3 regions of the Bacillus sp. PK6-026 genome follow, and region 2 is predicted to be linked to each of the others. Evidence: riboswitches for the same ligand, from Rfam matches in the RefSeq annotation. Region 2 holds a riboswitch; each other region holds the start of a gene.
What was found. Region 2 has a riboswitch for thiamine pyrophosphate ahead of tenA (thiaminase II). Riboswitches for the same ligand answer to the same signal wherever they lie in the genome.
Positions count from the first base shown of each region.

Region 1: it holds a riboswitch for thiamine pyrophosphate, as region 2 does, so the genes downstream of both, thiT (energy-coupled thiamine transporter ThiT) here and tenA (thiaminase II) in region 2, are expected to answer to the same signal.
Region 3: it holds a riboswitch for thiamine pyrophosphate, as region 2 does, so the genes downstream of both, tenA (thiaminase II) here and tenA (thiaminase II) in region 2, are expected to answer to the same signal.

Region 1 is NZ_CP096418.1:3,307,559-3,315,889, forward strand. Features, by position in the region: rRNA gene M1D59_RS16870 (16S ribosomal RNA) at 1-660, opposite strand, end outside; gene M1D59_RS16875 (GntR family transcriptional regulator) at 1,199-2,299, opposite strand; TPP riboswitch at 2,461-2,560, shown strand; gene thiT (energy-coupled thiamine transporter ThiT) at 2,672-3,256, shown strand; gene M1D59_RS16885 (class D sortase) at 3,297-3,854, opposite strand; gene M1D59_RS16890 (processed acidic surface protein) at 3,961-4,956, opposite strand; gene M1D59_RS16895 (hypothetical protein) at 5,136-5,324, shown strand; gene M1D59_RS16900 (response regulator aspartate phosphatase) at 5,449-6,561, shown strand; gene M1D59_RS16905 (hypothetical protein) at 6,563-6,691, shown strand; gene pcp (pyroglutamyl-peptidase I) at 6,771-7,418, shown strand; gene M1D59_RS16915 (potassium channel family protein) at 7,542-8,198, shown strand; partial or broken gene M1D59_RS16920 (TrkH family potassium uptake protein) at 8,201-8,331, shown strand, end outside.
Region 2 is NZ_CP096418.1:4,190,023-4,198,353, reverse strand. Features, by position in the region: gene M1D59_RS21340 (DUF2716 domain-containing protein) at 1-67, shown strand, start outside; gene M1D59_RS21335 (ArnT family glycosyltransferase) at 111-2,252, opposite strand; gene yhfH (protein YhfH) at 2,467-2,604, shown strand; gene aceB (malate synthase A) at 2,647-4,236, shown strand; gene aceA (isocitrate lyase) at 4,251-5,522, shown strand; gene M1D59_RS21315 (hypothetical protein) at 5,573-5,731, opposite strand; TPP riboswitch at 5,936-6,040, shown strand; gene tenA (thiaminase II) at 6,154-6,840, shown strand; gene M1D59_RS21305 (ECF transporter S component) at 6,837-7,436, shown strand; gene M1D59_RS21300 (ABC transporter ATP-binding protein) at 7,411-8,331, shown strand, end outside.
Region 3 is NZ_CP096418.1:1,296,142-1,304,472, reverse strand. Features, by position in the region: gene M1D59_RS06555 (thiazole biosynthesis adenylyltransferase ThiF) at 1-332, opposite strand, end outside; gene M1D59_RS06550 (thiazole synthase) at 329-1,096, opposite strand; gene thiS (sulfur carrier protein ThiS) at 1,103-1,306, opposite strand; gene thiO (glycine oxidase ThiO) at 1,303-2,412, opposite strand; gene tenI (thiazole tautomerase TenI) at 2,396-3,007, opposite strand; gene tenA (thiaminase II) at 2,982-3,683, opposite strand; TPP riboswitch at 3,767-3,875, opposite strand; gene M1D59_RS06525 (monovalent cation:proton antiporter family protein) at 3,935-5,779, opposite strand; gene prpE (bis(5'-nucleosyl)-tetraphosphatase PrpE) at 6,044-6,784, shown strand; gene M1D59_RS06515 (RluA family pseudouridine synthase) at 6,801-7,676, opposite strand; gene M1D59_RS06510 (NAD kinase) at 7,703-8,331, opposite strand, start outside.

The DNA of each region.
Region 1 (8,331 bases), 880 kb from region 2:
AGTTCCCCAGTTTCCAATGACCCTCCCCGGTTGAGCCGGGGGCTTTCACATCAGACTTAAGAAACCGCCTGCGCGCGCTTTACGCCCAATAATTCCGGACAACGCTTGCCACCTACGTATTACCGCGGCTGCTGGCACGTAGTTAGCCGTGGCTTTCTGGTTAGGTACCGTCAAGGTACCGCCCTATTCGAACGGTACTTGTTCTTCCCTAACAACAGAGTTTTACGATCCGAAAACCTTCATCACTCACGCGGCGTTGCTCCGTCAGACTTTCGTCCATTGCGGAAGATTCCCTACTGCTGCCTCCCGTAGGAGTCTGGGCCGTGTCTCAGTCCCAGTGTGGCCGATCACCCTCTCAGGTCGGCTACGCATCGTCGCCTTGGTGAGCCGTTACCTCACCAACTAGCTAATGCGCCGCGGGTCCATCTGTAAGTGGTAGCTAAAAGCCACCTTTTATAATTGAACCATGCGGTTCAATCAAGCATCTGGTATTAGCCCCGGTTTCCCGGAGTTATCCCAGTCTTACAGGCAGGTTACCCACGTGTTACTCACCCGTCCGCCGCTAACATCAGGGAGCAAGCTCCCATCTGTCCGCTCGACTTGCATGTATTAGGCACGCCGCCAGCGTTCGTCCTGAGCCAGGATCAAACTCTCCATGAAGTTTGATAATGACTACGCACAACATGTGTGCGATTTATTTAATGAATTAACAGGTACGTTTTGTCTTGTTTAGTTTTCAAAGATCATTTCCGCCTCTCGAAGAAGCGACTTTACTAATATAACATTCTATCATCGTGAATGTCAACAACTTTTTTCAAAAGATTTTCGAAGTTGTTTTTATAAAGCCTCCTTTTTAGGGGCGGATACTAATATAACATCTATTTTCGTTTTTCACAATAGCTTTTTTAAAAAAATAATAATCAAATGATTTGGACTCAGATGATTCCTGATCATCTCGACCTCAGGCAGTTGACAGCATTTATTTCTTCTTACTGCTTTCTTCTATATAAAAGTATACAGCGGTCTTTAAAAATTGATTTACTAAAGCTGCACATGGTCCAAAGCTTCGAGGATGACATTAAACTCTCCGTTATCAGCTTTTACTTGAATAAAAAGCTCCTCATTCCGGAGCTTTGTAACAGAATATATATTCTTCTCATTTTCATTCACGCTGGTTGGCGGATAAAGATTGTGCAGCCTACCTTTTCAGCTTGGCGGTCGAATGTCTGACAACCAGTTCAGGTTTGTAGACGGTGGAATGTTCAAGCTGATTCGTGTTGCGTCCCTCAACTTTGGCAATCATCCATTTTGCCGCCTCAATCCCCATCTGCATTTTCGGATGAGTGACTGACGTCAGCTTCACTTCAGATGCCTCGCTCAAATGTGAGTTGTCATATCCGACAATCGAAATGTCTTCCGGCACTTTCAAACCGAATTCCCTCACGACATCCAACACCAAAAGCGCTATCTCGTCATTATAGCAGAATATGGCAGTCGGACGGTCTGATGAAGAAAGCCGCTTCCTGGCTTCAGCTATCGTTTTTTGTTTTTTGTTCTCTGTTGTGTACGTCACGACCATTTCAGGGTAAAACGACAAGCCGTTTTCTCTGAAAGCACGGATAAATCCTTTCATCCGGTTGGCGCCCTGCATATCGTCCTGTTTAAAGAAACCGAACACTTTTTCATGGCCGAGTTTAATCAAATGCTCAGTGGCGATAAAGCCGCCGTGTTCATCATCCAAAATGAAATGGGGCGGATTTAGCTCCTGATAAAATTGGTTAATCATCAAATACGGAATATGATGTTGTTCAAGCGTCAGATAGTAACTTAAATTCGGGTTAAAGCTTCCTGTTTTCGTCGGCTCCACGATCAACCCAGCAATTTTTTTATCGAGCATATTCACAAGGCATTGTTTTTCTTTTTCAATGTCATTATTGGTGCTCGCGACGACAAGGGTGTATCCTTCGCTGGACAGTGACGATTCGATTCCTCTTATAATAGAAGGAAAAATGTAATCCGAAAGGTAAGTCGTAATAACCCCGATCATCTTATTTCTTTCCCTTCCTTTTTCAGAAAGCTGAAGACGGTGAGAGCAATACGTCCCTGAGCCCTGCTCTCTGTATAAAAGCCCTTCATGAACAAGGTCGCCAATCGCTTGCCGGATCGTGTGCCTGCTTACATCAAATATTTTCATCAATTCGTTTTCCGAATGAATTTTTTCCCCCGGCTTCACTTTGCCTTCATATATCCACGATTTAATTTTATTTTTCACCATGCTGTATTTTGTAGGTTCACTCATCAGATCAACCCTTTACTGATCTTGTACGTACGAATACGTTCTATTATAAAGGAAAAGATGTTTGCATTGCTACATATTGGAGAAATTAAGCAAAATTTTTCGAAAAATCAGCTTGTCGTCCGTTTCTTTTTTTAGTATAGTAGAATATAACTAAATAACTTGATGACCACAAGGGGAGCCTCGAGGCTGAGAGTGAACGACCGTTCTGACCCTTTGAACCTGTTAGTTAACGCTGGCGTAGGGATGTGGCAAAGTCATTTCTAATTGCATCCAAAGCAGTGCGTGGAAAACTTTCCTACTCCTTCCCCGCATTGCTTTTTTTATTGGGAAAGAAGTCCAGTATCCCTTTGTTCATCAAAAGTGAGGGTTATGATGAATCAATCTAAACAACTTGTACAGCTGATTGAAATTGCGTTTATGACAGGAATAGCACTTATACTTGATATGGTGTCCGGAATGTTTTTAAAAATGCCTCAAGGCGGTTCAATCGCCGTCATGATGATTCCGATCTTCCTGATTTCCTTTAGATGGGGGCTGAAGGCAGGGCTGGCAACCGGGTTTTTAGCCGGATTGCTTCAGTTTGTCACTGGAGGATTTTACGTTTATCATCCTCTGCAGCTTCTTCTTGATTATTTTATCGCGCCTACAGCCGCGGGAATCGGCGGCTTTTTTGCCGGATCGATCAGAAATGCTTCAGTCGAGAAACAAAAAGGAAAGATCATTTTCTATGTTACGCTGGCCGTCTTTCTCGGAAGCGGACTGAAATTTCTCGCTCATGTCATCAGCGGCGCTGTCTTTTTTGGAAACTATGCGCCTGAAGGCACTCCGGTATGGATTTATTCCTTGGTATATAATGGAACATATATGCTTCCGTCTTTCATTGTCTGCACAATTGTCCTTTGTTTACTGCTGCTAACCGCGCCAAAACTCTTGGAAAACAGATCAGACATGAGATAGCATAAAAAACAGCGGACTCGCCTGAGATTCCGCTGTTTTTTTATGATTTAATCAAATCTGCGACCAATATATACCGCTCCGGTGCTGAACCGATAAAGTCAAAAGGATAGCAGGTGGAAACCGTCAATGTTGCTCTCGGCTTTGGTACAATCACCGTCCGGTCATCCGCATCCACGATCCGCACCTTTTTCACTTTGTATGTAAAAGTTCCGTAGGAAGCTTCAACAATTAACTGATCGCCCTTCCCCACTCGGCCGAGTTTTCGGAAAACCGTATCCCGGTGGCCTGATAAAACCGAGTTGTCATCTTCTCCAGGCAGAACGGAACCAGCGAAATGGCCCACGCCTTTTTGCAGCTCGTCTTCATCTGTCCCGTGATATATAGGAATCCTTGCATTGATTTTCGGAATGACAAGATCACCGATTTTCTCCCCGGTTTTAAATGTTTGATCAATCACCGTTTTTTCTTTTTTCGCCGTCTGAATCGGAGGTTTTTCAGGCTTTTCTTCTTCTTTCATCTGCTGAAATGAAAAAAGAGCGTAGCCGTGCATTAACTTGAACACATTCGTTGTTGTAAAATAAGCGCCGCACACAACCATCACAATAGCTGCGAGCCAGATGATTTTTTTTCGATGTGCCTTAATTTCCTTTCACTCCTTATAAAAACTTCCCATTCTCTACATAATTAGAATGGGAAGTGACATGTTAAGCCGCTTTGCGAAGCCTTCTGATCATGAAGAATCCGCCAAACATCAGAACGGCGCCTAAGATCGACCATTCCGCGTAATGCCCGGCTGTCTTTGGAAGCTTTGCACCTTTAACCGTCTTTTTCACATGAGATGGCTTTGAATCATGTTTGACAGCCGTTTGGGTTTGCTTCACTTTTGACCCTGTATCATGAATTAAATCAGATCCGATCATGTCAGGCGTCAGCAATACATCCAAAATGAAGTTGCCTTGCAGATCGTATACTTCCACCAGAAGGCTTGCTCCCTTCAGATCTTCCGCGCTGACAAGCGTTGTCAAAGACACTTCTTTTTTCTTTCCGTCTTTAACAAGATAGTATTTTGTTTTCACTTCAAGCGTCTTCTGAAGATCGTTTAAAATGGATAGCATTTCAGCGATATCCTGAGCTGAGAGCTCTGATACAGACTCGAAATCGGCTACCGTTTCAAGACGTTCTCCAAGAGCCATCAAATCATTTTCAAGGTTTGGATTTTTATCGCGCACCTTTCGGAGATGATTCACGAGCCTTTCCCACTCCTGATCATCCACACCCAATTCTTGAAACAGGTTCCCGATCTGAAAATCGTCTTCTTCATATGTCACAGTGAAAAGCGCATCGTCCAATTCGTATTCAAACATAAACACGTCGAGAATGTTTTGGCCGCTTTCCATATAGCCATTTTCAACAAAAAGGTCAGCCGCTTCTTTTTCGCTCAATCCGTATTCTTTTAAATAGGATGCCAAAAGTTGATTAGTCAGTCTTTCCCCTAAAAAATCTTTCAACTCTTCCACCGACTCAAAATCTTTTAAACTTTCATCATATGTATCCTGTAAATAAGCTTCCAATTCTTTTTCTTTCATTCCTATTTCTTCAAGATACTCTTGAAGCTCGGCCTGTTTCGGCGCGGCAAAAGCACCAGCTGCCGGCACTAAAACCAGGATGCAGACCAATAGTGACATCAGCCTTTTTTTCATTTCTTATGACCCCCTAAATTTATCTTTCATTTTGATTATAGTGGAAATATTTTTAAAAACATGTATTGTAATTGAAAATCTTTTCGTCTATAATATTTTGTTCTTTTTCCTGTTTAAACAGGCATAATCTTCCCCTCTATTGAATGTAATATAGTAAAGCGAATAGAGGAGGTATGCAAATGAACCCTTACTATATGATGCTCTTATGTTACGTCCTATCGATCATCCACTTTTTAATAGGCTACCGGGAAGCCCTGAAAATAAGCGGAGCTGACGGGCTGGTCAACGGAACCGCAATGATCTCCTGTATTCCGCTTGGCGCGGTTTTCGCTTTTTTCGCGCACTTTTTTTGGAAAATGACGATTTAATTTCAGAAATGAACTTTTCACCGGCGAACTTGCATTTCAGCGTTATTCACAGACGGCAGCAGTTTATGCTATGATTAATAGAACTTCAATTTACAAAAAATTCACAAAGATTGGAGGGAAGAGAATGGCCAAAGCCGTGGCTTCACAAGAAGTCGCCAATATGCTCAACGACTGGTACATACTGATGAAAAAAAGAGACATTTCAGGCTCAATCGAAATGAAAGATGACATAGATAAAGCAATTGAAAAAATGGAAGAAGATCATGACGTTCTACTCTATTATCAAATGCTCGATTTTCGCTTAAGGCTCCTTCTTGAAGATATCTCCCAATCTTCCACCGAAAAATTGGAGGCCATCAGTTTTCAAGACAAAGATCCAAAAAGTACGGACGACAAGCTGAATTATTATTTTTACCTGTTTAAAGGGATTTATGAGGACTACAAGCAAAACCATACAGAAGCGCTCAATTTTTTCAGAATAGCGGAAAAAAGACTGAGCGTCATTCAAAATGAAATTGAAAAAGCTGAATTTCATTATAAAATCGGTGTTTTGTATTACAACTTAAAAGCGACATGGCTGTCGATTCATCACATCAACATTGCCTCCGGCATCTTTCAAGGGTATGACGGGTATGCCAAGCGGGTCATCAACTGCAAAATGCTGATCGGGCTCAATTATATTGACCAATTTAAGTTCTCCGAAAGTGAAGTATTATTAAAAGAAGCGATCGAAAAAACCGAAAAAATCGGCGACCAATTCCTTTTACCGTGTACCTACTATAATATGGGCTTTTTGAAGAGTAAGGAAGACAAGCAGGAGGAAGCGCTAAAGTATTACAATAAAGCTTTTGCAATCAAAGATTTTGAAACGAAAGCCAAGTATGCTTACCTTCTTTGCGTTTATGAAAACACAAGGTCTCTTTTCAAAACCAACGCACACAAACAAGCATTTAAATGGATCGAAGTGGGCTTTAAAAAATCCCGGGAAATGAACAGCGAAATTTTCGAATTGAAATTCAAAATTTTATATACATTATATTCTGATACACAGAATAAACTGGAAATAATCAAGGACTATGTTCACCAGTTAGAAAATGAAAAAGCCTGGGTAGATTTGGAGGAATTATTGATGGATGTAGCGAATTACTACAGGCGAGAAAAGTTATATGAAGAAGCCATATACTTTTACATTAAAACAGACAAGGCGAGCAAGCTCGCTGGAAGAGGAGGAGAATAAAATGAAAAAAGTATTATTAACAGCAGTTGTATTAGGCGCAGTTATCAGCTTTTCATTCGTAAACCATGCACCGGAAGCGGCTTCTCAAGGAGATCAGGTACTTCTGGCATCCCGGGGATCAGGAGCATAAAATATTTTAAAAAATACCCATTCAGACATCTTCTGAATGGGTATTTTGCACTTTATATTCATATTCAGGAGGGATCGATATGGGAAAGAAAGTACTGCTGACAGGTTTTGACCCCTTCGGGGGAGAAACGGTCAATCCGTCTTGGGAAGCTGTAAAACGGCTGAACGGAGAAAAAGTCGAAGGCGTCTCTATCGTGGCGGAGCAGATCCCGACCGTTTTTCATCATTCAGCGGCCGTTTTGGAAAAAGCGATCGAAAAGCACCATCCCGATATCGTCATTTGTGTAGGACAAGCAGGCGGCCGGGCTCACATTACTCCGGAACGCATCGCAATCAACATCGATGACGCCCGCATTCCGGATAATGAAAAACGGGAACCGATCGATGAACCGATCGCGGCAGACGGGCCTGCAGCTTACTGGTCCGCGCTTCCGATCAAACTCGTTGTGAAAGAGTTGAGAAAAAACGGAATCCCGGCCTCCGTCTCTAATTCAGCTGGAACATTCGTATGCAACCATCTTTTTTACCAGTTAATGCACCGTATAGACCGCACCTCGGCAAACATCCGCGGAGGGTTCATCCACATTCCGTATCTCCCCGAACAAACAGTCGATAAGCACGAGCCGAGCCTCAGCCTTGAAACGATCGTCGAAGGGCTGAGGCTAGCCGCCGTCGTCTCTGCCCTTCACGAAAAAGACATTCGCGAAACCGGAGGCTCGCTCAGCTGAAACCGAAGCCGCCTCAAGGCGGCTCTCCGGATTCGCACACTTCCGGATTCTTGTACATCCCTGTGTGTTTTTCTTTTAAAAAAGTAAACACTATAAGAAAAACAGATAAAAGGGTGAACACGGATGCAGAAATCTTATGCCGTTTTCGGGCTCGGTCAGTTCGGCGGCAGTCTTGTCAAAGCCTTCCACGCAAAAGGGGCGGAAGTTTTAGGCATCGACAAATCCGAAGAAAAAGTAAACGAATATTCTGCTTATGCAACCTACACCATTTGCGCCAATGCCGTTGATGAAAATACATTGAAACAAATCGGAATACGCAACATCGATCACGCCTTTGTATCATTCGGCGATGACATTGAAGCAAGCATTCTGACTTCGCTTTTGCTGATTGAAATGGGCGTTCCCAAAGTATGGACGAAAGCGCAAAATGACTATCACCAAAAGGTTCTCCATAAAATCGGCGTCCATCGTATCATTCATCCCGAAAAAGATATGGCCAAGCGGATAGCCAGCCATATCACCTCGGAAAAGATGATCGATTTTGTTGAGCTGTCGCCAAATTACAGCATCGTCGAAATTGTGGCAACAAAAAAGCTGGACAAAAGAAGCCTGGGGGATATCGATGTACGCGCCAACTTCGGCTGCAACATCGTCGGCATAAAAAGAGACGGGCATTTCATCATCGCACCGAGCGCTGATGACTTGATATACGAAAACGATATTTTGATTGTGATCGGGCAAAACAAAGATATTGAGACCTTTGAAAAAAAGGGCGATTAACCGTGAAGTTTAAACAGATTCAATTAAGCCCGTCCCAACTGCTCGTGCTGGTGTTTTTATTTTTCATCATATTAGGAACTCTTTTATTGAAGACCCCGGCAGCGACGTCTAAACCCATAGGCTGGATTGATAC
Region 2 (8,331 bases):
CCTATATGGAGAAAAACTTCTTGACCATATTGAACATCATCCGCCGGTTATTTTTAGAAAAGCATAATCAAAAGCCCATCGGATGAGTCCGATGGGCTTCCTCATATTTCCTACAGCTCAACCTTGTAGAGTGTTTGCTGCTGTCCGCCGCCCAGGCCGCCCCTTGCGCCCTGTTGTGCGGAGCGGTCTGTATTGTTCGTGGTACTGTTGTATTCATCAGACGAAATTTCGGTTCCGTTTTCTTTAATCCAGGAGACGAGCTCACTGTTGCCTGAGTTGTCACTGATCAGAAAGTATTTTATTTTTCCTTCTTTGACGAGGTTTTTCAGCTCACTGATCGACAAGATCGGGTCTGTGCCGTTGAAGCCTCCGAGCGCCATGACATTTTCGTCGGCATTGATGATATACGGGGCTGCGGTTACCGTTGTCAATGTCGCGAACAGGTACTCTTCGCCGGTATTATTTTTCCGGAGGTATGTGAGCAATCCTGTGTCCACATCCGAGCTGAACATTCCGCCTCCGTTGGAGCTTTGCAGCTGAGGCCCTGATTCAGGAAGAACGCTGTTTCCTCCGTAAAGGATCGGTGTTGCCGACCAATAGACCGGTGTCAAAAGAAGCACGCACAAGCTGATGATGGTGAGCTGCCTTCCGAATGGATGACTTCGCTTCAGCGTCAGTAAGGCGATGCTGACACCCAGCCCCAAGAGGCCCATGACATACATCCAGGCGCTGCCGATTTGGCTTGTATATGCGTTTAAAATATACACTTGGAATGCTGCCGTTGTCAGAACGGCAGCCGGCAGCAGATAGCTTGCCCAGTCTTTGTGATTTTTGTAAAGGGCGTACATCGCGTACCATCCAATTCCTGACAGTGCGGCGATCGGCGGTGCCAGCATAATCAAGTAATAGTGGTGAAAGAATCCGGCGATGCTGAAGAACCCGGCAACAGGAACGAGCCAAGCAGCCCAAAAGATTGTTTCTTTCATTTCGCCTGCATTTTCACGGCGGCTGCGGAGCCAGCTGATGATCATGCCGAGCAGTCCGAATAATGCGAATGGAAGCATCCAGCTAATTTGGCCCGATAAAGCAGATTGGAAGAGCCGCAGGGGTCCTGCGTCACCGGTGCCGAACATGTTCATGCTTTGTCCGCTGCCTTGACCTGCACCCGGTCCGCCTCCGGTTGGCGGCTGACTGCCGCCGTTTGCTCCTTGAGAACCGTCATCGGTCGCGTTGCCCGCAGCCGGCGGCTGCATTGCACCGTTTTGTCCATCGGAGCCGTCGGATGAACGGCTTCCGTCTTGAGTTTGCGCATTGCCGTTGGTCGCGCTGCTTGCACCCGGCGGCTGCATCGCGCCATTTTGTCCATTGGAGCTGTCGGCTGCATTGTTCCCGTTCTGAGTGTGTGCATTGCCGTTCGGCTGCTGCATGTCTCCTCTAAAACCGTTCATATCGCCGCGGGCGTTGCCCGTCGTCTGGCCGAGCAGCCGCTCTGTGCCGTTGTAGCCGAAAGCCAGTTCAAGCACGGAGTTGGTTTGACTGCTTCCGACATACGGGCGACTGTCGGCCGATGTATAGTCGACAGCAAGCGCCCAAGAAAGCGAAACGCCGGTGAGAACAATAAGCGATAAAACAGCGGACACAATTTTTTTCTTCCAATTCGCATGGGCCGCGATGAGATAAAACAGCAAGAACGCGGGAAGCACCATGAATGCCTGAAGCATCTTCATATTGAACCCGAGGCCGATGAGGCCAAATGCAGCGAGCAGCCAGATCAGCCTGCCTTGTTTGACCGCCTTCATCAGGCACCATGTACCAAGAAGGAGCGTGAAGACGAGCATGCTGTCGATATTATTCGTCCGGCTTACGGCAACCGCGATCGGCGTCAGCGCCATCACCAGCGCTGAAATGCGGGCGGCTCCTTTTCCGAATTTCGGTTTAATCAGTGCGTATAGCAGATAGACGGAACCCGCACCTGCAAGCGCCTGCGGCAAAATCACACTCCACGTATGCACGCCGAAGATTTTCGCAAATATGGTCTGAATCCATAAAACGAGGGGCGGCTTATCTACTGACACGAATCCGGAAGAGTCGAATGACGCAAAGAAGAAATTGTGGAAGCTTTGCGTCATGCTTTTGACCGCCGCCAAGTAATACTGGTTGGCGGCATTGTCCTGCCAAATGTTATATGTATTCAGAATAAGAGCTGCCAACAAAATAAGAATCAGAATGACATCAAGTTGTTTGTTTTTTATTTTCATCATCACTTTCACCTCTTTATGTTCCCTATTCTAGAAGAAAAATATGAACAAGTTATGAATAAAAAGAGAACAATCTATTTTTGTTTGAATGGAAAAAAATAAATATTTTTTGGAAAAAGGTGTGTACTTTTTTCTTTTTGCGCTGTATACTGTACTACAACAGAAATTAAAAACATAAAACTGTTCTATAAAAAGGAGAGTGACACAAATGAGCTTGAAAAGTCCGATGGAATTTTTCAGAACGCTTCCAAAAAAAACTTGCCCTGAATGCGGTGAAAAGATGGAGGAGCAGGCTGAATCTTACTTTATGGAATGTGAGCGCTGTCTTTCCAAAAAAGGCGAGTAAGCAAACTGTTTTATAACAATGCATGTAAAGGGGTAGGGAGACATGAAAACAGAGGAGAAGAGAACTCAGATAACCGGATCGATGAATCCGCAGTATGAAGAGATTTTGACAAAAGAAGCGCTGGAGTTTATCGGACGTCTTGAACGACATTTCGGGGGAAGAAGACGGGAATTGCTGCATTTGCGAACGATCAGGCAGGCTGAAATTGATCAAGGGAAGAATCCGGGTTTTTTGGCGGAAACGAAGCACATCCGCAAGGCGGACTGGACGGTCGCGCCGCTCCCCCGGGATTTGGAGGACCGCAGGGTTGAAATCACTGGCCCGGTCGACAGAAAAATGGTCATCAATGCTTTAAATTCAGGAGCCAAAGTCTTTATGGCCGACTTTGAAGATGCGAACTCGCCAACGTGGAAAAACTGCATTGACGGCCAGGTTAATTTACGGGACGCGGTTCGCGGGACGATTTCCTTTACGAATGAACAAGGCAAACGCTATGAACTGAAAGAAAACCCCGCCGTCATCATTGTAAGGCCGAGGGGATGGCACTTGGAAGAAAAGCATGTGCTGATCGGCGGCAAGCCCGTGTCAGCAAGCCTGTTCGATTTTGGCCTTTATTTTTTCCATAATGCAAAAGAGCTGATCAAAAAAGGAAGCGGTCCTTATTTCTATCTTCCAAAAATCGAAAACCATCTGGAAGCAAGGCTGTGGAACGACGTGTTTGTGTATGCGCAAAACGACTTGCGCATTCCGCAGGGGACGATTAAAGCGACGGTTCTCGTTGAAACGATCCTGGCGGCTTTTGAAATGGATGAAATCCTCTATGAATTGAAGGAGCATTCAGCCGGACTTAACTGCGGCAGGTGGGATTATATTTTCAGCTTTATTAAGAAATTCAGGAACAGGGAAGACGTCATTCTTCCAGACCGCTCAGCCGTGACGATGACGGTTCCAAACATGAGGGCGTACTCCCTCTTGGCGATTCAAACGTGTCATAAACGCAACGTCCATGCGATCGGGGGAATGGCGGCGCAAATTCCCGCTAAAGACAAACCTGAGATCAATGAAGCCGCATTTGCCAAAATCCGCGAAGATAAGGAACGTGAAGTAAAAGACGGCCATGACGGAACATGGATCGCGCATCCCGGCATGATTCAAACGGCGCTCGATGTATTCAATCAGCATATGCCGTCGGCGAACCAGATTCATAGAAAGCGGGAAGACGTAAAGGTCGAGGAAAAAGACTTGCTGGAAGTACCGAAAGGCCGGATTACAGAAGCAGGCGTCCGTACCAATATCAGCGCCGGCATCCGCTATTTAGCTTCATGGCTGTCGGGCAGAGGCGCCGCTCCGATCGACCACTTAATGGAGGACGCAGCAACGGCGGAGATTTCCAGAGCCCAGCTTTGGCAATGGATTCGCCATCCGAAAGGGGTTCTTGACGATGGCCGGAAAGTCAACGCCGAAATGGTCAAGATGATGAAAGAGGAAGAAATGCAGAAAATCTTCGAAGAAGCCGGCATAGAACATTTTCGGAGCGGCCGGTTCGAAGAGGCCGGACAGTTATTTGAACAGCTGATTTTGGATGATGAATTCGCGGAATTTCTAACGATACCCGCTTATGAAAAAATATGATGGGGGAATGTGCGATGCTGAAAGAAAAACAACTCGCAGAAAGCTGGGAGCATGAAGAACGCTGGAAAGGGATCACAAGGCCGTATCAGGCGGCTGACGTTATTCGGCTGAGAGGCACGCTTGAGATTGAATACACGATTGCAAGGCGCGGCGCCGAAAAGCTATGGAAGCTTCTCCACACAGAGGATTTCGTCCCGGCGCTGGGCGCTTTGACCGGAAACCAAGCCATGCAGCAAGTAAAAGCCGGATTGAAAGCGATTTATTTAAGCGGTTGGCAGGTGGCTGCTGATGCCAATTTGTCAGGGAGCATGTATCCTGACCAAAGCCTTTATCCGGCAAACAGCGTGCCGGAAGTTGTCAAAAAAATTAACCGCACGCTGCAGCGCGCCGATCAAATCCATCATATGGAAGGGAAAGAAGACATCGATTGGTTTGCCCCGATTGTGGCCGACGCTGAAGCAGGCTTCGGCGGACAGCTGAATGTGTTCGAGCTGATGAAAGGTATGATTGAAGCCGGCGCCGCGGGAGTTCACTTTGAAGACCAGTTGTCGTCTGAGAAAAAGTGCGGGCATTTGGGCGGGAAAGTGCTGCTTCCGACGCAAACGGCGGTGCGTAATTTGATTGCCGCGCGCCTCGCCGCAGACGTGATGGGAGTCCCGACCATTCTTATTGCCCGTACGGACGCGAATGCGGCCGACCTGATCACAAGCGACGTCGATTCATATGATGCGCCGTTTTTGACGGGAGAGCGAACAGCGGAAGGGTTCTTCAAAACAAAGCCGGGTCTTGATCAGGCGATTGCGAGAGGTTTGGCGTATGCGCCGTATGCCGATTTGATCTGGTGTGAAACGTCTGAGCCGAATATTGAAGAAGCCCGCCGGTTTGCACAGGCGATCCATGAAAAATTCCCGGGCAAACTGCTCGCCTACAACTGCTCCCCTTCGTTCAACTGGAAGGCCAAACTGGATGACAACACCATCTTGAACTTCCAGAAACAGCTCAGTGAAATGGGCTATAAATTTCAATTTGTCACACTGGCAGGCTTCCACGCCTTAAACCACGGCATGTTTGAATTGGCCCGCCAATATAAGCACCGCGGAATGGCGGCGTATTCTGATCTGCAGCAGGCCGAGTTTGCCAGCGAAGTCCACGGCTATACGGCGACAAGGCATCAGCGCGAAGTCGGAACGAGCTACTTTGATGAAGTCGCCCAGGTTGTGACAGGCGGGACTTCATCAACCACTGCACTGAAGGGATCGACTGAAGCGGAACAATTTCAATCCTAAAAACGTAAAAAGCCGCCCGTCATGGGGCGGCTTGCTTGTTGTCTATCAAGTTAGCAATTGACATCATTGGAAGGGGCGGTAAAAGGGTTTTCCCTAATAACAGTCAGTGTCTGATGATTCTTGTTGTTTCTTTTGGCCGGCCGGTTGTCTTTGCTGAAAGAATAGAACAAATACACAGCCATTGTCAAAATCAAGATAAACATCATCATAAATATCCCCTCCAAATTTTTTTGTCTTCACTATATTAGACGAACAAGCCTGCAAAAGGTTTCAGAAAATTAACATTTTTCCATAAATATTTTTACCCGCTGCATCTTCTGTATGAAACCCGGCGGTTCTATACAAGAATAAAACTGAAAAACTCAGGTTGACATCATAATCATTGATGTGTAGAGTAAAAGTTAATGTAATAGGAAGTCCACTAGGGGAGCCGTAAGCCGGCTGAGACAAGAAGCGATCTTGGACCCTTTGAACCTGATCTAGTTCATACTAGCGTAGGGAAGTGGAGCCGGTGTCTTTATGATTTCATCATACAAAGGCCGCTCCATTTTGGGGCGGCTTTTTTGCGTAAAAAGCGGCTCGCTCCCCCTGTGCCTTCCTTATAAAACCGATTGCTGAGGAGGCTATCTACATGAGTTTTTCTGCAGAACTTCGCCGCGAGGCAAACCCTATTTTTGAAGCCATTTTTGAGCATCCGTTTGTATTGGGACTGGCGTCCGGCAAGCTGAAAAAGGAGCAGCTTATTCATTATGTGAAGCAAGATTACGAGTATTTGAACGCTTTTATTCAAATCTACGGAATTGCAATTTCCAAGTGTCAAAACCGGAAAGACATGGAGATGTTTCATGAGCAGATTTCATTTGTATTAAACAGCGAAGTGCACCCGCACAACAACCTGTGCCGGGCCGCGGGGGTGGAGTATGAATCTCTGCAGGGCTATCCGCTTGCGCCTTCTGCCCATCATTATATCCACCATATGCTGACGGCGGCGCACGAAGGCACGCTGGGAGAGATATTAGCCGTCTTGCTGCCTTGTCCGTGGACATATTGGGAGATCGGAAAAAAACTGATGATGGACGTTCAGCCTGACCCGTCGCATCCATTTTATGACTGGATCTGTTTTTACGGAGACAGAACCGATTCAATCACGACGAAGTTTTGCGCCCGCCTGGATGAATGGGCCGAAACAGCGGGCAAGGCTGAAAAAGAAAAAATGAAGGAGCTTTTTTTGCAAAGCTGTCAGCTTGAATACGGCTTTTGGGAGATGGCTTATACAGTTGAAGATTGGCCTGTGGAAATGGAGGCGGTGAGACGATGAATTGGAACATGAAAGAAGTCGTGATGGCAGTGATCTTGTCCGTTGCATGCGGCGTCATTTACTTAGGATGGTCCACCTTGTGGATCCCTGTTTCAGCAATTGTCGGGCCTGTCGGAGCGAACTTTATGTTCGGCATTTGGGTGATCGCCAGCCCGATTGTCGCTTATATCATCCGTAAACCGGGTGCGGCGCTGATTGCCGAGACGGCAGCTGCGGCGGTCGAACTGCTGACCGGAAGCCACTTTGGACTGTCAGCATTATTAATCGGTGTGTTCCAGGGAGCCGGTGCGGAAATCGCTTTTGCGATCTTTCGCTATAAGCGTTACAACTTGTTTACCCTTATGCTTTCCGGTGCGCTTGCCGCGGTCGGAAGCATGACATACAGCCTGATGGCGAACGGTTTTGCCTACTATACGACGCAAACGCTGATCATGACGCTTATCATCCAAATTATCAGCGGCATTGTACTCGGCGGCTGGCTGGCAAAAGCCGTTGTCGAAGCGCTTGCGAAAACGGGAGTCCTGAATCAGTATGAGATCATGAAGGAACAGCGGAAGAAGGATGATGCCGATGCGTTCATTTCTCGGATGCAGTAACCTTTCCGTCCGTTTTTATCATCGTCCTGAAACAGTCCTAGACCGGGTCTCGCTGTCGATTGGGCAGGGAGAGAAAGTGCTGATACTCGGTCCGAGCGGAAGCGGCAAATCGACACTGTTGTCCGTGCTTTCCGGCATCATTCCTGAACATGTCGAAGCTGAGGTCAGCGGAGAGGTCAATCGCAGAAAGAGCGCCGGCGTTATGTTTCAGGATCCGGATTCGCAGTTCTGCATGCTTCATGTTGATGAGGAAATCGCTTTTAGCCTAGAAAACCGGTCCGTCTCCCCAAAAGATATGGACGGCATCATCTCGGAGCTGATGGAGCAAGTCGGATTAAAGATAGATAAGAAAACGCCGATCGAAACCTTGTCAGGCGGTATGAAGCAGAGACTGGCATTAGCGTGCCTGCTCGCTCTGGAGCCTGAAGTGCTGTTTTTTGACGAGCCGACGGCGCAGCTGGACCCGGCCAGCCGGAAAGACATCTTTGCCTTGCTTCGTAACGTTTCACGAAAAAGCGGACAGACGATGGTGTTCATCGAACACGTGCTGGACGGCTGTATCGAGTGGATGGACCGCGTCATTCTTTTCAATGGAAAGGGACAGATCATCGCTGACGGAAAGCCGGAAGAAATCGTGAAACATTTTCAGCCGGAGATGAAAGCGGCGGGCATCTGGCAGCCGAAACTGTACCCTGCGGTATGGGAAGATGTCATCACACAAGATGATCATCCGCTCGCCGTCAAGCTCTCTTCTACATTGAAAATGAAAGAGGAGGAGGCGAAAAACAGGCCTACAGCTGACAGAGACATATTGATCCGCGCAGACGACGCGGCGATCGGCTATCGGAAAAAGATCGTTGCCGACGGCATCACCCTTGAGATTCCAAGGGGAGAA
Region 3 (8,331 bases), 1.5 Mb from region 2:
AGCGCTTTTTCCGCGGTAACATCTGCTACAATGCCGGTCACTTGAACAGAGCTGTTGATCAGGCGCAGCCTTTTTTCGGCAGCGGCTGCCTTTGGCATATGATCAACCACATCCTGTTCCGTATAGAGCTGCTGGCGCTGGAGATTGCTCCATTCCACATAATCCCTGTCGGCAATCGTCAGCGAACCGACTCCGGCCCTCACCAGCATTTCTGCGCTGGCCGCGCCCAATGCCCCCGCACCGATCACCAGGACGCGGGCGCGACTTAATTTTTCCTGGCCGTCCGGTCCGATCGGGTGAAAAAGCTCCTGTCTTGAATACCTGCCGGTCAAATCGTCAACTTCCCTTCTTCAGGACTGCTGGCGATGCCGTAGTTCTTTTCCGGAATTCGTCCGGCAAGGTATCCGAGTCTGCCCGCTTCAACGGCGAGCTTCATAGCCTTCGCCATTTGGACCGGATCTTTCGCCCCGCTCACTGCCGTGTTCAAAAGCACTCCGTCAGCGCCGAGTTCCATTGCGTATGCCGCATCTTTCGGAGAACCGATTCCGGCATCCACGATTACGGGAACCTTAGCCTGTTCAATGATGAACGACAGGTTAAGCGGGTTGACGATTCCCTGTCCCGAACCGATTGGAGAGGCCCCGGGCATAATGGCGTGTACGCCGAGCTCTTCAAGCTTTCTCGCAAGGACGACATCGTCCGATGTATACGGCAGCACAATGAAGCCTTCTTCAAGCAAGGCTTCTGACGCCTTCAGCGTTTCTACCGGGTCAGGCAGAAGCGAACGGTCACAGCCGATCACTTCGACTTTGATCATGTCGCAAAGACCGCTCGCTTTAGCAAGCTTGGCGATCCGGACGGCTTCCTCAGCCGTTTTTGCTCCGGCCGTATTCGGCAAAAGCGTATAACGGCTTAAATCAAGCTGCTCCAAAAAATTAGGCTGAGACTCTTCAAAAATATTCATCCGTCTGACGGCAAAGGTCAGGATCTCCGATTCAGATGCACTGACAGCCTCTTTTTGAATTTCAAATGACGGATACTTCCCTGTGCCGAGCAATAATCTTGATGAGAATTGACGATCTGCGATTTTTAACATAACGGTTTATCCCCCTCCGACAAAATGAACGATTTCGATGACATCGTGTTCTTCCAGTTTGACTGTTTGATATTGGTCTTTTCCGATAATCTGCCTGTTTCTTTCAACAACGACAACACGATTTTCCAAACTGTAGGATGCGAGCAAATCGTAAATCGTGCCGCCATCATCTCTCCACTCTATTTTCCGGCCGTTGAGCTGAATGTTCACCTGTGCACAGCCTCCTTTCGATCCGCTTTAAACGCCTCGGCCCACTCTGTTTTGACCGGATTGCCGAGGATCATGTCAGCTATCATCTCACCGGTTGCAGGTGCCAGGAGGATGCCGTTTCTGAAATGTCCGGCAGCAAACAATATCCGGTCATTTTCAGGGTGTCTGCCGATATATGGATTGCCATCCCCTGTTTCCGGGCGCAATCCGGCCCAGCATTGGTCGATGTTCATGGATTCAATGTCAGGGAGCATCGACTTGGCCTTTCGGATCAACTCCTCGATTCCGCCAAGTTCCGGCTGTTCATTCCAATCCCCGGGCTTCATTGTCGCGCCGACGACAAGCTTTCCGCTATGGCGCGGAACGATGTAGCAATGATCATGGTAAAGCGTCCTCGTCAAAGGGATGCCGTCATTCCACACAGACAGGCACTCCCCTTTGACAGGATAAAAGCTTTTGTCTATGCCGATCTGTTTAAAGAAAGCACCGCTCCACACACCGCTTGCAATGACAACGTGCTCCGCCTCCGCGGTGCATGAAGCAGCAGTGACGCGGACGGTCCCCGCTTCAGATTCGATCGATAAAACGGGGGTAAACTCGAAGACCTCGGCACCGAGAATCCGGGCCCCCCTGGCAAATGCCCTGCACACTGCGGCCGGTTCGACATGGATGTCGTCCCGAATGAAATTAGCGCCGAGAATCCCTTTTCCGGCATGCGGTTCCAGCTCATATACTTCAGCGGCTTCAAGCCATTCCACTGAATCCAGTGCAGCCATTTGCATCAGGTGTTCGCGGTCGCTTTCTGAAAATGCCAGCTTTAATATCCCTCCGTCATGCTTTCTGATATCGATGCCGCTTATGTCTTTCAATTCGCCCGTCAGCCGCTGATAGGCTTTTTGGCTGGCTCTGGCAAATTCGAAAAAGGTACCGGGTTTATCGCATTCCGCATGGGCGCCGAGCATGCCCGCCGCCGCGCTCGTCGCTTTTTTGCCGACTTCTCCGCTTTCAAACACGGCCGTTTTTTTCCCCGCTTTCGCAAGATGGTAAGCGATGGATGTCCCGATGATGCCTCCGCCGATCACGATCGTATCATAGCGCTTTCTCATATGAATCTCCCTTCGCGAGACAGGCAAGCCGCGCGGCCGCCTCATCCGGTCTGTCATGAGAAAAGATCCCCGACATCACGGCGATGCCGTCTGCCATTTTGACTTCCGCCAGTCGTTGTTCGGTAATACCCCCGATCGCAATGACCGGAATGCGGACAGCCGCCTTCACTTCAGCCAGACTGAGAGCTCCTCTTCCTTTCCGGCCCTTTTTACAGTCCGTTTCAAAAATGTGGCCGAACAGCACATAATCTGCACCTTCAGTTTCAGCCTGAACCGCTTCTTCTGGCGAATGGACGGACTTTCCGATTTTCAAATGCGGAAAACGGCTCCTCACACTTTTGACGGAAAAGCCGTGTGAAGGCAGCTGAACCCGGTGAATGTGATGAAACAAAGCGATATCAACCCTGTCGTTGATGATCAGTTTCCGCTTATCAACCCCTTCTTCCGCAAGGCGGTCGATTAAACTTGATATTTCACTTACTTTTTTTGATCTTTCCCTGATATGGATAAAGTCAACGGCATTTTGAATCGAGATGATTTTTGCAGCAAGCTCTTCCACAGAGTGCTTGTCATCGGTGATCGCGTGCAGATGCAAGCTGATCCACCCCGCTTTTTGACCAGCTTTCTTTTTGGTAGGCCATATCCCAGAAGCTGTATTCGTAGAAGCTAGAGATGACGAAGTTCTCCTTCATCTTCGCGCGCGTTTTCTCATCGGCGTTTTCAGCCAGCTCATCGAAGCGGTTGATCTGTTCTGTCACAAGTTCTTTAAACCAGTCGCCTCCGTATGTCGCGATCCATTCCTGATAAACCGCGCTGTCAGGCCTGCACGTTTTTAACGTCTCACCGACGTCATAATAGAGCCAATAGCAAGGAAGCAAAGCGGCCAGTATTTCCGCAAAACTGCCGCTCACGACAGAACGGTACATATGCGATGTGTACGCATACGCTGTCGGCGACGGCTGAAACGACTCCAGTTCTTCCTTTGTGATTCCCAATAGATCGGTGAATTTCCTATGGAGCGACATCTCGGCTTCATATGTGCCTTTCGCGTGTTCAGCCATCCGGCTTGTCGTATATAAATCGCGAGCATATGCCGCACCAAAGGATTGGACTTTGGCAAAGTGGGTCAAATAGTAGGAATCCTGCATGACATAGTATTTAAATCGATCAACCGGAAGTGTGCCGTCTCCAATCCCTTGAATAAACGGATGGGCAAAACTGCCTTCCCACCATTTTGCAGCGCTGTTTCGGCATTCTTCTGAAAACTTCATTTCGAGGCTCCTCCTTCGATTCTGAACATAAAAAAACCACTTTCCCGCAAGGAAAGTGGTTTGGAATTTGCATAAATACATACTCAAATACCGTGCCACTTCCCTACGCAGGTTTGAACCTGTTCAGGTTATGAGGGTCTAAAAGTCACACTTTTATCTCAGCCCTTATCAAGGACTCCCCTAGTGGAAAACATTTCTTGTTCATTCAGTTTATACTTTTATCTTATCACGAATTGCAAAATGGTCAAGCATCAGTCTCCAAGCGTTTTTCTCAATTCCGCAATATATTCGCGCGAACCGGTGGCGATCAGCCTGTCACCCAATTGCAGCCTTGTATCCCCGTGGGGCACGATGCTGTCCACCCCGCGGAAAATTCGGACGAAGATAACATCTCCCGTAAACGGAAACTCCCTTAACAGAACACCGTCAAATCGCTCATTGCTCATATTGATCTGATACAGCGACGCATCCTGGTTCGTCAGGAGTTTCATAACGCCAGGCGCCTCGATAAGCGCGCGCAGCAGCGTTTTTGTAGAAAGCAGAATGGAGAATGTATCAATTCCGTTATCTTTCAGTCTGGATTCGGCGTCTGGAGAATCTGCGCTGGCGATAATTCTCGCGACTTTCTGCTCCTTCGCAAAAAGCGCGATCCCTGTATTGCGCTCTTCGCTGCCAGTGGCCACGACGAGTATATCCGTTTGGAAAACGCCGAATGATTGAAGCGTCTCGTATTCATAATCAGGCAAAACTTCAACATCAAACACCGGGTCCGCCAGATTTTCTTCCTTTTTTTCCTGCCGGACATGCAGGATTCTGACGTGATAATCTTCCGGAGAAAGTTCGAGCGTGACTGGCAGCGTCATTTGATTTGCGCCGATAAAGGTGATCGTCTTTTTCTCTTTTTCGCTTTCCGTTTTCGGCATTAATTTTTTAAAGCCGGTCGGTGTGATGATGCATGTAATGACAGCGACCAGAATCAGCGCGCCGGACATCTGCGCATCAATGACGCCGATGCGCTCGCCGATCGTTGTCGCCGCGATCACCAAAGAAAGCGTGGAAGTCAGGAGAAAACCGGAAGCCAGCACGGTTTTCATGTCATACCACTTTTTCAAAAACAGCACCGGAACGACTTTGCTGATTAACAGAGCCACAAACAGAAGCGGGATCATCACTAAAATTTTCGGATTGCCAAACAGTGACCAAATGTCCAATTTGACGCCTGTCATCACAAAGAAGATCGGGATGAGGAATCCGTAGCCGAATGAATCGAGCTGCTGAACGAGCTCCTTGTTCGGCGAAAGCAGCGAAACAAGCACCCCGGCCAAAAACGCGCCAAGTATGTTTTCTGCACCGAGCGACTCGGACAGCGCCACAAGTACGATGATCAGCGTAAATATCGCCCTTGTGCCGATCTGGATCGTTCCTTTTGACAGCACTTCGACAAAAGGCCGCTTTTTAAATATCCTTCCGAACAGGTATAAAACGACGCCGGCGGCAAATAAGATCATCAGCAGCCACATATTGCTGTTTTCGTCCCCGTAGATTGAGGCGAACACTGCAAGCAGAATCATCGTGACAAGATCCGCAATGACGGCGACAAGCAAAATAATCTGGCCGATATTCGTCTTCATAAGACGCTCTTCTTTCAGCGTCGGAACGACAACCCCGAGCGAAATTGTCGAAATGATCAGCGTCATTAAAAAGGCGTTGTCAATAAATCCTGCCATGACAAAGCTGTAAGAAAGGCCGAGCGATAAAATAAAGACGGCAATAAAGATGACCGAAGCCGTTTTAAATGTATTCGGCGCTTCCTTTCCGCTCGGAAGCAGCTGCTTTTTCTTTCCTTTTTCAAATGCGGAAAAATCGATTTCAAGCCCGCTTAAAAACATTAAAAAGATAAATCCGAGCATCGATAAAGTTTCGAGCCATGTATCGTGCTGGGCGACCAGATCGAACCCGCTTTTTCCGATAATAAGACCCATGATAATTTCAGCGACAACCACCGGTATGCTTAACCTGAAACGGTGCAGCAGGATGGGCGTTAAAAATGCGATAATCAGTACGACAACTAAAGATGAGACAGATGTGTGCTCCATAAACTGGTACCTCCTCTAAAACCGGTTTCCGGGTATGATTAGCGTTCCCTTTTTTAAAAATAAAAGGGACATCTTTTTAGACATTTTCATGTGGGAAAAGAACCGTCTGAACTCTTTTCTCACAGGTGTAAAAATCGATTTTAACAATGCTCGCTCAGAAAAAAAAGTAATATGCCTGATTTTCTCCGGCGAAAGTCGCTGAAGCTTTATTTATATATGGACTGGGCAATGTATATACATACGCAGACAGGAGGCAGAAAACGCATGAAATATGATGTAATCGGCGATATTCACGGGTGCTATGACGAAATGATTGCGCTGATTGAAAAGCTCGGTTACTCGCTGTCATCGGGGTTTCCCGTTCATCCGGAAAACAGAACACTTGTCTTTCTCGGGGATTTAACAGACAGAGGGCCAAAATCGCTGGAGGTCGTTGAATTTGTAGGACGGGCCGTTGAAGAAGGAGCTGTGCGATATGTGCCCGGCAATCACTGCAATAAGCTGTACCGTTTTTTCAAAGGCAATCCGGTGAAGCTGCAGCACGGGCTGGAGACGACGGCGGCGGAATACAGAAACCTTCCGAAACATAAACAGAAGGATATCAGAGACCTTTTCATGCGCCTTTATGAAAACGCCCCGCTTTATGAGATCCTGCATAACGGCGAACTTGTCGTCGCACATGCCGGCATCAAAGCGGAAGACATCGGCAAAAAGCCTGTCGGAAAAGTAAAACAGTTTGTGCTATACGGAGATATTACAGGAGAAACGCTGCCTGACGGACGGCCGGTCAGGCGGGACTGGGCCGCTCATTACAAAGGCGATCCGTGGGTGGTGTACGGCCACACTCCTGTCAAACGTCCGCGAATGATACATCATACGATCAATATCGATACCGGTTGTGTATTCGGCAACAGGCTGACCGCTTTCAGATACCCCGAACTGACAACCGAATCTGTCCCCTCTTCATTGCCTTATGATGAGTCAAGATTCCGTATGGAGCCATAAAAAAAGAGAGCTTAATTCAGCTCTCTATCAACTGACTCATATCATGCGGAACCGGCGCTTGAAACGTCAGCTCTTCCATTGTGAAGGGATGAAAAAACGTCAGCGTCTCACTGTGGAGCGCCTGCCGATTGATGAAGCCGCGGGTTCCTCCGTACAGCGTATCACCGCACAAAGGATATCCGATATGACTCATGTGAACTCGGATCTGATGGGTTCTCCCGGTTTCCAGACGGATGGAGACATCCGTCATACCGCTGAAGCGCCTGTTCACCCAAAAATGCGTCACCGCTTTTTGCCCGTCGGGGATCACCGCACGCTCGATGATGCTCGATGATTTTCTGCCGATTGGCGCATCGATCGTTCCCTGCTCTTCTGCGATCAAACCGTGGACGACCGCCCGATATTGCCGTTTGACGGCTCCCTTTTTTTGCAGTCCCGATAAAAGCGAGTGGGCGAAGCGGTGCTTGGCTACAAGCATGACACCCGATGTGTCGCGGTCAAGCCTGCTCACCAGGTGAACGGTCGCGCGGACGCCCGTCCGCTGGTAATAATGAATCAGACCGTTCGCCAAGCTGCCTGATGGATGCTCGCGCGAGGGAATCGACGACAGGCATGGCTGTTTATTTAATACGAGGACATGGTCATCTTCGAACAAAATATCAAGCGGGATTTCTTCCGGGCGCAAAGATTCGCTCATTTTTTCCGGAGGGAACTGTATGACGAGCTCGTCCCCTTTTTGAAGAACGTATCTGACCGTTACATGCCCGCCGTTTACCAAAAGATCCCCGCCGCCGAATTTGATGTCCGTCAGCATCCTTTTTGAAATGCCCAGCCGCTGGACGTATTCTTTCAAAAGAACCCCGCTGTCCTCTTCTGTTATGATCTGTTTCATCAAAAAATCGCTCACAGCAAACCTTCCTATTCTCCTTTTCCGATAAAGGAATCCTGGACCCTTTTCCAAAACGGAAACGGCCGAAAGCGGGCAAACCTGATATTTTCGTTTGCGACGCGGCATTGAATTGACTTGACGTCTTTATGCAGCAATGTCAAATGGTCAATCGCGACTTGAAACGTCACATCATTAATCGGTTTAATTAAACAAGTGTGGTGCTCAGGCAGAATGAGCGGCGATCCGACCGTGCGAAACACCCGGTTGTTGATCGACGCCATTTCAGCCAGCTGGACCGCTCTGATGGACGGATGAATAATCGCACCGCCGAGCGCCTTGTTATATGCCGTGCTTCCCGATGGGGTCGATAAGCAAAGGCCGTCGCCGCGGAACGTTTCGAAAAGTTCCCCTTTAATTTCGACATCTGTTACAAGCGTCCCTTCGATGCTCTTGATCGTACATTCGTTCAGCGCCAAATATCTCGCTTCATCGCTGCCGTCATTGTAGCGGACGATAACTTCCAAAACCGGATATTCAACAATTTGATACGGCGTTTTCGCAATCGCGATTACGAGTTTTTCAATCTCGGTCGGCACCCAGTCGGCATAAAAGCCGAGATGTCCTGTATGAACCCCGACAAAAGCCGTTTTGTCGAGGC